2 regions of the Tatumella ptyseos genome follow, and region 1 is predicted to be linked to the other one. Evidence: predicted binding sites of a transcription regulator. Region 1 holds the regulator's gene; the other holds the start of a gene.
The links. Region 1 encodes sigma-54, which starts transcription at its own class of promoters, with help from an activator protein. Its sites were predicted from a motif close to GTTGGCACANNTTTCGCTNT; they were not measured.
Positions count from the first base shown of each region.

Region 2: glnA (glutamate--ammonia ligase) is a predicted target of sigma-54. The motif match lies at 3,047-3,066, and genes of this name have one in related genera.

Region 1 is NZ_CP130649.1:2,822,717-2,830,357, reverse strand. Features, by position in the region: gene rapZ (RNase adapter RapZ) at 1-625, opposite strand, end outside; gene ptsN (PTS IIA-like nitrogen regulatory protein PtsN) at 675-1,157, opposite strand; gene rpoN (RNA polymerase factor sigma-54) at 1,319-2,752, opposite strand; gene lptB (LPS export ABC transporter ATP-binding protein) at 2,796-3,521, opposite strand; gene lptA (lipopolysaccharide ABC transporter substrate-binding protein LptA) at 3,527-4,078, opposite strand; gene lptC (LPS export ABC transporter periplasmic protein LptC) at 4,062-4,625, opposite strand; gene kdsC (3-deoxy-manno-octulosonate-8-phosphatase KdsC) at 4,622-5,185, opposite strand; gene kdsD (arabinose-5-phosphate isomerase KdsD) at 5,203-6,189, opposite strand; gene QJR74_RS13375 (calcium/sodium antiporter) at 6,200-7,183, opposite strand; gene mlaF (phospholipid ABC transporter ATP-binding protein MlaF) at 7,388-7,641, shown strand, end outside.
Region 2 is NZ_CP130649.1:2,997,765-3,002,182, reverse strand. Features, by position in the region: gene glnG (nitrogen regulation protein NR(I)) at 1-344, opposite strand, end outside; gene glnL (nitrogen regulation protein NR(II)) at 352-1,401, opposite strand; gene glnA (glutamate--ammonia ligase) at 1,503-2,912, opposite strand; gene typA (ribosome-dependent GTPase TypA) at 3,358-4,418, shown strand, end outside.

The sequences.
Region 1 (7,641 bases):
AAAACTGACAAACAGTGTGATCTAACCCTGTCATCGGACGAAGCTTTACATCCCAGTGTGGATTGGGTAAGAATCTTACATCAAAAACATAATCTGCATCGACAGGTAAACCATATTTAAAACCAAAGGATTCGAAGACAATAGTGAGCTCTCGCTCCGGCTTACCTGATAAGCGGGTACGTAACATTTCTGCAAGTTCATGTACCGACATCTCTGACGTATCAATGACCAGGTCGGCACGTGAGCGTAAAGGTTCAAGCAACTCTGACTCGTGTAGAATTGCGTCTTCAAGCGAAAGATTTCGAACTGTCAGCGGATGGAGCCGGCGGGTATCACTATAGCGGCGAATCAATGTATTGGTATTAGCATCGAAGAATAGCAGTTGCGGAGTAAATTCTGCGTCGAGTCTATCCAAAATGGCTTCAAAAAGTAGAGGTGATTCTGGAATATTTCTAATATCTATACTTACAGCGGCGGAGATTTCTCTTTTTGCTAACGTTGCTGCCAACTCAGGTAAAAGTTCAACGGGGAGGTTATCGACACAATAAAATCCCATATCCTCAAGCGCACGTAGTGCGACCGATTTACCGGAGCCAGAACGACCGCTGACGATCATCAGTGCCATGACATTGTTTCTCCTGCGAACCTTACAAGTCAATCTAGGTTAAGGGCTATTACTCTTCGTCATCGATATCGCCCATCAATATTTGATAGAGCATTTCATCACTATCAGCTTGGCGAAGTTGCCGGCAGATAGCTTTATTTGCTAAGCGTTTGGCGATTAATGCGAGTGTGTGACGATGTGTTTTGCATTGTCCAGCAGGTACCAACAGTGCAAAAAGAAGATCGACCGGTTGGTTGTCTACCGCATCGAAAGCAATAGGATGTTCAAGCTTTATAAAAACACCCACGGAGCGTAATGTATCTTGCTCGAGCTTCCCATGAGGAATAGCTATCCCACCCCCTATACCTGTACTCCCCATTTTTTCGCGGTTGAGTATCGTTTCAAATATAAGTTGATGAGGCAGATTGAGCTGGCCCGCCGCAATTTCGCTAATTATCTCTAACGCCCGCTTTTTGCTTTGGCAGTTTACATTATTGCGTGTGCAATCAAGCGTTAGTACATTACCTAATTCTAAAGGAAGGTCGCTATTCATAGTATTCACTTGCTGATGGTTTGACGATGAGTCAGACACATACACCGTGGTTAATGACGATCATTGATTGGCCTGCATGGTAACAGAACACCTAATGCAGGCAAGTAATTTACATAGCTGAAATCACTATGCGCTTTTTATGACTAACGCGCAATAACCTCTCACACAAGCCGTTTACGTTGGTTAGAGGGAGGAATCGCTAGGGACTCGCGATATTTGGCAACAGTCCGACGGGCAACAATAATGCCTTGTTCAGACAGCAGCGTGGTCAATCGACTATCACTGAATGGCTTAGCAGGATTTTCGTCGGCAATAAAGCGTTTGACCAGCGCTCGGATCGCTGTTGATGAGGCCTCGCCACCATTATCCGTGTTGACGTGGCTCGAGAAGAAATACTTAAGTTCGAAGATCCCGCGCGGACTGTGTAAAAACTTCTGTGTGGTCACTCGTGAGATTGTCGATTCATGCATTTCTATCACGTCGGCAATATCCGCCAATACCATGGGGCGCATGTGTTCTTCCCCGAGTTCGAAGAAAGCTTGTTGCTGTTCGACAATACACCGAGAAACTTTAAGCAGCGTCTCATTTCGGCTCTCAACGCTTTTGATTAACCAACGAGCTTCTTGAAGATGACTACGGATAAATTGAGTATCACTTTCGTTAGCCGCCCCCCCACTCATGGCAGCGTAATGTTGGTTGATACCTAAACGCGGTAAACTATCTGAATTGAGTTCGACTTCCCATTTTTTACCGATTTTCTTGACCAAAACATCAGGAATAACATAGTCAGACTCACCCGTGTTGATGGACTGACCAGGTCGAGGATCGAGTGTTTGTATCAGCTGTATAGCCGCCTTCAATACCTCTTCTTTTAAACGAGTCACTCGCATTAAGCTTCTAAAATCGTGGTTAGCAAGGAGATCGAGATGCTGTTGAAGAATACTCCTTGCTTCGGATAAGTATGGGGTATCAGTGGAAAATTGAGAAAGCTGTATTAGTAGCGTTTCTTGTAAATCTCGAGCCCCCACACCAATCGGGTCAAAATGTTGGATACGTTTAAGAACAGCCTCGACCTCTGCGATTTCACAGTCATCAATACCCACGCTTTCCAATATATCGTTAAGGGGGATAGTGAGGTATCCAGTAGGGTCAATCGCGTCAATGATCGAGGTTGCTATTGCCCGATCAGTTTCCGAAAAAGGCGTTAATTCTGCTTGCCATGTCAGGTAATCTTGCAGAGATTGTGTTGTTTCACCTTGATAGACGGGGAGTTCATCTTGGTAGTAATCGCTACCGGTGCCAGAGGGAGTACCTGCGGTATAGATAGAGTCCCATTCTGTATCAAGAGGGAGTTCAGATGGCATGTCGTGCTGCTCTAACGCTTCACGCGTATCAAGCGAGGCGCTCTCTGTATCTTCCACCGCATCAACCTCAGAGAGGGTATCGGTTTGCTCCAATAGTGGATTACTCTCCAAGGCGAGTTGAAGTTCTTGCTGCAGCTCGAGAGTAGAGAGTTGCAGTAGGCGAATCGCCTGCTGCAACTGGGGAGTCATTGCCAGCTGCTGGCTGAGTCTGAATTGCAGACTTTGTTTCATCATCATAGACCCAATTGCCAGAAATTAAAAAAACAGCCTGAGACTACAGTCGGAATTCCTCTCCTAAATAAACCCTTTTTACTTGCTCATCTTCAAGAATCTCTTCTGGAGTTCCGTGAGCAATCAATTGTCCTTGGCTTACTATGTAGGCACGTTCGCACACTGCGAGGGTTTCCCGCACATTATGGTCGGTAATCAACACACCTAGGCCACTGTCGCGTAAATGTTCGATAATCTTTTTTATATCAATCACCGAGATCGGGTCAACACCTGCAAAGGGTTCGTCCAATAAAATAAATTTAGGGTTAGCAGCTAAAGCGCGAGCAATTTCTACGCGTCGGCGTTCACCACCTGACAATGACTGACCTAAACTTTTTCTTAAGTGTTCAATATGAAACTCTTTAAGAAGCTCATCGGCACGTGCTTTACGTTGTTCATTATTTAAATCATCGCGAATCTGTAATACCGCCATCAGGTTATCATATACACTTAACCTTCTGAAGATAGAGGCTTCTTGAGGCAGATAGCCTATGCCACGACGCGCGCGTGCATGTAAGGGGAGCAAGCTAATGTCTTCGTCATCAATAATGATCCGCCCAGCGTCGCGCTGAACGATACCGACTACCATGTAGAAGGTCGTGGTTTTTCCTGCGCCGTTTGGCCCCAATAAGCCAACGATCTCACCGGAGTTAACTTCTAGGCTGACATCGCCTACTACTTGTCTGCCTTTATAGGATTTCGCTAAGTTTTTTGCCGTTAACGTTGCCATAGGGCTTATTGACCTCTGGTTTTGGGGGTAGAGGATTTTTTGTCGTCTTGTAGCTGAGACGGCATCAATACTGTCGTAACACGCTTTGACTGGCCTTGGCTGTAAGCTTGCATTTTTTGTGCTTTCACCAAGTAGGTAATGCGATCACCATTGATATTACTATCGAGTTGTTGGACATGCGCCTTACCGGTCAGTTCGACAGAGTCTGCAGCCAAATTATAATGCAGCTTGCTGGCGCTACCTTTTACAGGTTTACCATTGTCTTGCATTTGGTAAAAGGTCGCTGGATTACCGTAAGCATCGACTAACGTTTTCTTACTATCGCCACCAGGACGGGTTACAACAACTTTATCCGCTTGGATTTTAATCGTTCCTTGCGTGATCACAACGTTGCCTGTAAATGTCGCAATATTGCCATCCATATCCAAAGATTGATTAATGGAATTGATATGAACAGGTTGATCTGAGTCGCCAGTAACGGCTAATGCAGGGAGACTCAGCGCGAGTAATCCACTTGCTAGCAGCAGATTCAATGAAGATTTATTTTTGAATTTCATAAGAAGTATTTACCTTTTCAAGCAACTCGGCTGTTTTCGCGCGTAAATTACCGCGTAATTTCGTTCCGTTAGACTCAAATCCAATGCCTCGAAGATTTACTTTATCATTAGAGGTAACATCTTGTGTCACTAAATTAATTTGGGCTGAATCCGTGGTAAGGCGTTGTAAACGCGAGTCCGATAGTTGGGATTGTACGACAACATGCCCGTAGAGGTAGAGCATTCTGTCCTGCGTAAGTTTTGCTTTATCGGCGGTTAGTACCCAAGCCGCACGCTTTGTATCATCGTAGGTCGTTAATACCGGCTGGGAAAACCAAGTCAGCTGTTGTACATCATAATATTCGACTTGTTTAGAGACTAATCGATACGCCAAGGATCCCTGTGGATTGTAAACAGTGGTTTTAGAGGTTTCACTGGTATAAGTAGGGGACTGGTCATTAACCGCAGAGGAAGCGCTGTTATCATTCGATGAGGTAATATTCCAGCCAATGAGAACCAGTGCAATTACCGCGAGAAGCCCAATGATCCATTTACGCGCGTTACTCATATTGATAACCCTTCGGCTTGTTCAAATTTGTCTTGTGCCATAAGGATGATATCACAAAGTTCCCTCACTGCCCCCCGTCCGCCAGCAATACCTGTTTTATAGTGTGCTCTTTGCTGAATTAAGGGATGGGCATCTGCGACCGCAACACTCAGCCCAATTTGCTTCATGACTGGCCAATCAATCAGATCATCGCCAATATAGGCAACCTGGTGTGGGGCGCATTGAAGATTTTCTAGAAGCTGTTGGTATGCAATAACTTTATGAGATTGCCCTTGATATAAATGTTGGATACCAAGAGTTGCGCAACGGTCTTCCAGTAATTTTGCTTTTCGCCCAGTAATTATCGCCACATCAATATCACTGGTTAACAGACAGCGGATTCCATAACCATCTCTGACATTAAAAGCCTTGAGCTCTTCACCAGAATTCCCCTGATAAACATTACCATCGGACATCACACCATCTACATCGCAAATAAGGAGTGTTATTTGTGCTGCGCGTTCCATGATTTCGCGTGGAATAGGGCCATAGCATGTGTCAACGTGGCTTTCTGCATTCATTAAATAATCTGTCCTGTTTATACGACGCCCGCACGTAACATATCGTGCAAGTGTACAACACCTATCAGTTTTCCCTGCTCCTCAACGAGGAGAGAGGTTATATTTTTTTGTTGCATGATATTTAGCGCATCAACGGCCAAAATTTGTGGGGCAACACGAATCCCGCCATGAGTCATAACCTCGGCGATAGGCGTCGATTGTAGGTCGATATTCATATCGATCACCCTGCGTAGATCGCCATCTGTAAAAATGCCGGCTATTTTACCTTCGGATTGGGTAATGACGGTCATCCCCATTTTTTTACGCGTAATCTCAAACAGCGCATCGCGTAAAGTGGCTTGCTCCGATACGGTAGGAATTTCCTCACCGGAATGCATGATATCACTGACATGAATCAGTAGTTTCCTACCTAATGCGCCACCAGGATGTGACAAAGCAAAATCTTCTTGTGTAAATCCTTTCGCTTCTAATAGCGCGACTGCAAGGGCATCCCCCATAACTAGGGTAGCTGTCGTACTACTGGTTGGCGCTAGCCCAAGAGGGCAAGCTTCAATGGGAACCTTAATACAAAGATGGACTTGTGCAGCCCGAGCCATGGTACTTTCAGGCCTTCCGGTCATACAGAGTAAGGGGATGGCTAATCGCTTTATCACTGGGATCAAAGAAAGAATTTCTTGAGACTCTCCACTGTTCGAAATCGCTAAGACGATATCATTTGGGCTGATCATCCCTAAATCACCATGACTCGCCTCGCCAGGGTGCACAAAAAAAGCCGGTGTACCAGTACTGGCAAGTGTTGCCGCAATTTTACGGCCAATATGACCTGACTTCCCCATTCCCATCACAACGATTTTTCCAGAGCAGTGGAGCATCATTTCACAAGCGATGGCGAACTCTTGATTAATAAATTCTTCTAGTTGTTCCAAGCACTCGCGTTCAATACGTAGTACTTTCTTGCCCGCATCAATAAAATTGATGTTTTTTGGTTCAGGCTGAAAACCCATAGTATTATCCTTAGGATGTCGTCACTGACCTGAAAGGGCAGCATAGCCAAAATGCCCAAATTACAAATCCAATGAGCAATAGTATTCCTATAATACGCCCATTAACTTTATTTTGTTTAAGACAAAGTAAAGTTAATAGTGAACTGGCGACAAATACTAGCCAAAAATCATGATTAACGGTTTTTTCGGAGATTTTTCCAGGGTCAATGAGTGCAGGTATTCCTAGCGCGATAGCAAGGTTATAAATATGTGCGCCCACTAAATTCCCAATGGCTAAGTGTTGTTGCCCACGTGTTATCCCTGCAATAACGGTGGCTAATTCGGGAAGGCTGGTACCCACGGATAAGAATAGAAGGCCGACAACACGTTGACTCAACCCTAAAAATTCGGCGACAACTAAAGTATTATCAAGGATCATACGGGTAGCAATCGGTAATAGTATGAGTGCCACACCTAGCCATAACAGTGCCACCGTAAAAGAGATTTGCTGATCGGGTAAAACCGATAACTGTTCTTGAGTGAGCTTATCGGGTATGGCGCTGGAAGTACGCCTAATCAGGCGCAGCATGCCATAAAGGTATACTAGCGCGACAAATAAGAGCGCAACGCCATCCCAATGGGTTAACTGCTGATTTACGAGTACTAAACCTGCAAGTAGGGTAACCAGCAACATTAGCGGGAGTTCATGGCGAAGTAATGCTGAATGTAAGGATATAGGTCGCAGAACTAGCGCAATACCAAGAATAAGTAATACATTGGTGATATTCGAGCCTAGGGCGAGGCCGACAGCAAGTTCCCTTAACCCATGTTGGGAAGCTGAAAATGAGAGAATAATTTCCGGAAGTGAAGTGCCTAGCCCGACAATGACCCCGCCAATAATCAGTGGCGAAATTCCCAACATACGACTCAATACCGCTGCACTAAAGACCAGCCGATCACTGCCATAGGCGAGTAAAAATAAGCCTACAATGAATAGCATGGCTGAGATTAACATCAATTTTCCTTGGTAAGTGCAAACGAATAAGAGGGTTAAGGGGCGATGAGTCGCTAAATTTTGGGAATTTTGAATGCACTTTGTCTAAAAGTAAATTTTAAGCCGTAATTAATTAAAAAAAATTTTTCTCCTTTCGGTAGAATCCGTTTACCTAGCTAAACTTACGCTAGCCTTAATTAACTCTATCCATGAACTGAGGTCGTTATGGTGCAGTCACAAACTCCTATTGTGGATATTCGCAATATGTCGTTTAAACGGGGAAACCGGACTATTTTCGACAATATTTCGTTAACGGTTCCCAAAGGCAAAGTCACAGCAATCATGGGACCGTCCGGCATAGGTAAAACCACATTGCTGCGCTTAATAGGTGGACAATTGACTCCCAATTCAGGGGAAATATTGTTTCAAAACCAAAATATCCCGACTTTATCGAGAAGTAAGCTTTATCAAGCTCGCAA
Region 2 (4,418 bases), 170 kb from region 1:
GTCAGAGCAACGGCCTCATCAATATCGAAAGGTTTGGGGAGGTAATCAAATGCGCCTTGCTGATAAGCGCTAACGGCCGCATCGAGGTCCGAATGCGCAGTCATAATGATCACCGGAAGCATGGGGTGGCGTTTTTTTATCTGTTTGAGTAACCCCAAACCGTCCATGCCAGGCATACGAATATCGGATAACAATACATCCGGCGTTTTGGTCGCTAACGCATCTAATACATCGTGGCTACTTTCAAAGGTGGTACAGACCAACCCGGCGCCAGTCAGTGCGCGTTCAAGCACCCAGCGGATGGAACTATCGTCATCGACGATCCAAACTATCCCTTGTTGCATAGAAACCTCACTGACGAATAGGGAGAAAAATTGAAAATTCGGTATGGCCCGGCCAGCTCTTGAACTCGATCTTGCCAGTATGTTGATCAATCAAGCTACGTGCAATCGACAGTCCTAATCCGGTACCGTTTTCGCGCCCACTGACCATCGGATAAAACAGGGTGTCATGCAGGTGAGTTGGGATGCCTGGCCCGTCATCTTCAATATCAATTTGAGCGACTAAGCGATAACGCGTGCCATGAAGCGTAAGCTGAAAGGCGGTACGGGTGCGTAAAGTGATAGTGCCTCCCTCGCGGCCTAGTGCCTGTAACGCGTTACTCACCATATTAAGTAAAACTTGTTCGATTTGGTCGGGGTCATGCTGTAGTTCAGGTAGACTCGGATCGTAGTCACGCACTAAGGTGACATTATCGGGTAATTCCATTGATACCAGCTTCACCACACGTTCAGCCACTTGATGGATATTTTGCATCACATGCATACCCGGCTGTTGGGGGCCTAATAAGCGGTCAACGAGATTTCGTAGACGATCTGCCTGTTCGATAATGACATTGGTGTATTCTTTCAAAGCCGGGTCGGGCAGGGCTTTGGAAAGCAGTTGAGCGGCTCCCCGTAATCCTCCCAATGGGTTTTTAATTTCATGGGCAAGCCCACGAACTAAATCACGTGCAGCGATTTGCTGGGCATGCTGCAGCTGCTCTTGGCTTAATCGGCGCTGATTATCCATTGGCGCCATTTCTAACAGGATCTGTTGGTCAGGCAATGGCTGGGCAGTGAGTGCCAACGTATGCGCTCGACCATCTACCACAAGCGTGACTTCGCTATCGGTAAAGCCTTGTCCAACGCTAAGGCTTTCGTGCATCACTTCAACATTCAGGGAGAAATATCCCGTGAGCTCTGGAAGGGGTGTTCCAAACAGCTTACGTGAACTCTGAGCGAGTAATTGCTGCGCCGCGGGATTGGCATAATGGATCACTAATTCATGGTCGACAACAAGGACGCAGTTGATCAACGAATTTAGGATCTGCACGGCATCTGAGGCGGTGTTGCTAAGCATTACATCTCTCCAGAATGGGGTGACACGCAGGTAAGACACCCGAGAAAAAAGCCCATCCGAGGATGGGCTAAGACTTCACGGCAACACACTACAAACGAAAATTAGACGCTGTAGTAAAGTTCAAATTCAACCGGGTGTGGCGTCATACGTACACGGTCGTTGTCCGCTTTACGTAATTCGATGTAAGCATCAATAGCTTCGTCGGTGAATACGCCGCCACGGGTCAGGAACTCGCGGTCTTCGTTCAGGGCATTCAACGCTTCTTCCAGTGAACCTGCTACTTTTGGAATCTCTGCATCTTCTTCCGGAGGCAGATCGTAGAGGTTTTTATCCATCGCATCACCAGGGTGGATTTTGTTGATCACACCGTCTAGGCCTGCCATCAGTAGTGCTGCGAAGGCTAGGTAAGGGTTAGCCGCTGGATCAGGGAAGCGTGCTTCAATACGACGTGCTTTAGGGCTTGCAACAACAGGAATACGGATTGAAGCAGAACGGTTACGGGCAGAGTAAGCCAGCATGACCGGTGCTTCATAACCCGGGACCAAACGCTTATAAGAGTTGGTGGTTGGGTTAGTTAAGGCGTTAAGCGCTTTAGCATGCTTGATGATACCGCCGATGTAATATAAAGCGATGTCAGACAGGCCGCCGTACTTATCGCCGGCAAACAGGTTATTACCATCTTTTGATAAAGACATGTGGCAGTGCATACCAGAACCATTATCGCCAAACATTGGTTTTGGCATAAAGGTTGCGGTTTTGCCGTACACGTGTGCAACGTTATGCACCACATACTTATAGATCTGGATTTCGTCCGCTTTTTTCACCATGGTGTTGAAGCGTGTTGCCACTTCGTTTTGACCTGCGGTCGCGACTTCATGGTGGTGTGCTTCAACCACTAAGCCCATTTGCTCCATGGTTAGACACATGGCGGAACGGATGTCTTGGGCAGAATCGACCGGTGGTACCGGGAAGTAGCCGCCTTTCAAACCTGGACGGTGGCCTTTGTTACCGCCTTCGTACTCTTTACCGGTGTTCCATGCAGCTTCGATATCGTCAATCGCAACATGGGAGCCAGAAGTAGAAGAACCGAAACGGATGTCGTCAAATAAGAAGAATTCTGGTTCTGGTCCAAACAGGACGGTATCTGCGATACCTGAGGTACGTAAGAAATCTTCAGCACGTTTAGCGATTGAACGTGGATCACGGTCATAGCCTTGCAGGGTGCCTGGCTCGAGAATATCACAACGGATGATTAGCGTTGGATCTTCGAAAAACGGGTCAAGGACGGCGGTGGTCACGTCTGGCATCAGTACCATGTCTGATTCGTTAATCCCTTTCCAACCCCCGATGGATGAGCCATCGAACATTTTACCTTCTTCAAAGAAGTCTTCATTCACCTGATGTGCAGGGATGGTAACGTGTTGTTCTTTACCTTTACTGTCTGTAAAGCGCAGATCAACAAACTTGACTTCATGTTCGTTCATCAACGAGAGAACGTGTTCAACGGACATATCTACTCTCCTGAAAGCTCTATTATCGTGGGGGAAATGGGAAGCATTATGCTTACGAGGGCTCAACCCTTTAACCCGAAATCCGGCAAGCGCCTAAAAACGTTTTTTAGCTATCGTTTTCGCTTATTTTTCTTAAAGCGAAAAGCGTGCCAACTTTTCTAAAACACTGAAAAGGCCCAGCAGAGGCGAGTTTTATCTACCCTCGCCCTTGTCGTATTACAGGGCATTGCACCAATAAAGGGCGATATGGTCAACTTTAATGATCCATAACAGTGCATTATGGATAAGGAGTGGTCATGTTGCACTGAAATTGCACAAAAAAAGGCGATAAACTTGAGTCATAAAAAAAAACTGCATAAAAGGGCTGTGAATCGTCTGATCGTGTTCAGTCTTTCGCCTAATCCGTGTACAATAGCGCGCTATTTCTAATGCCTGAGGCAAAGCTGTGATCGAAAAATTGCGTAATATCGCCATCATCGCGCACGTTGACCATGGAAAAACCACCCTAGTCGACAAACTTTTACAACAGTCCGGTACCTTTGACGAGCGTACTGAAGCGACTGAGCGTGTGATGGACTCCAATGACTTGGAGAAAGAGCGTGGAATTACTATCCTCGCAAAAAACACCGCTATTAAGTGGAATGATTACCGTATCAACATCGTTGATACCCCGGGACACGCCGACTTCGGTGGTGAAGTTGAGCGTGTTATGTCTATGGTCGATTCCGTACTGTTAGTCGTTGATGCGATTGATGGTCCTATGCCACAGACCCGTTTCGTAACGAAGAAAGCGTTTGCTCATGGTCTAAAACCAATTGTTGTTATCAACAAAATTGACCGTCCGGGCGCGCGTCCTGATTGGGTGGTTGACCAAGTCTTCGATCTGTTCGTTAACTTAGACGCGACAGATGAGCAACTAGATTTTCCAATTATCTACGCTTCTGCAATCCAAGGGATTGCGGGCGACGATCACGCAGACATGGCTGAAGATATGACGCCACTGTACGAAGCGATCGTAAAACACGTTCCTGCTCCTAATGTTGATCAAGATGGAGCGCTGCAAATGCAGATTTCGCAACTTGATTACAACAACTACTTAGGTGTTATCGGTATCGGCCGTATCAAGCGCGGTAAAATCAAACCTAACCAACAGGTTACGGTTATCGATAGCGAAGGTAAAACTCGTAACGGTAAAGTCGGTAAAGTACTGGGCCACTTAGGTCTTGAGCGTATCGAATCTGATTTAGCGGAAGCGGGTGATATCATTGCAATCACTGGTTTAGGTGAGCTGAACATTTCTGACACTATCTGTGATACTCAGAAAGTTGAAGCCCTGCCAGCGCTGAGCGTTGATGAACCAACTGTTAGCATGTTCTTCTGTGTAAACACCTCTCCATTCTGTGGTAAAGAAGGTAAGTACGTGACTTCACGTCAAATCCTTGACCGCCTGAAGAAAGAGCTGGTACACAACGTTGCTTTACGCGTTGAAGAAACTGAAGATGCTGA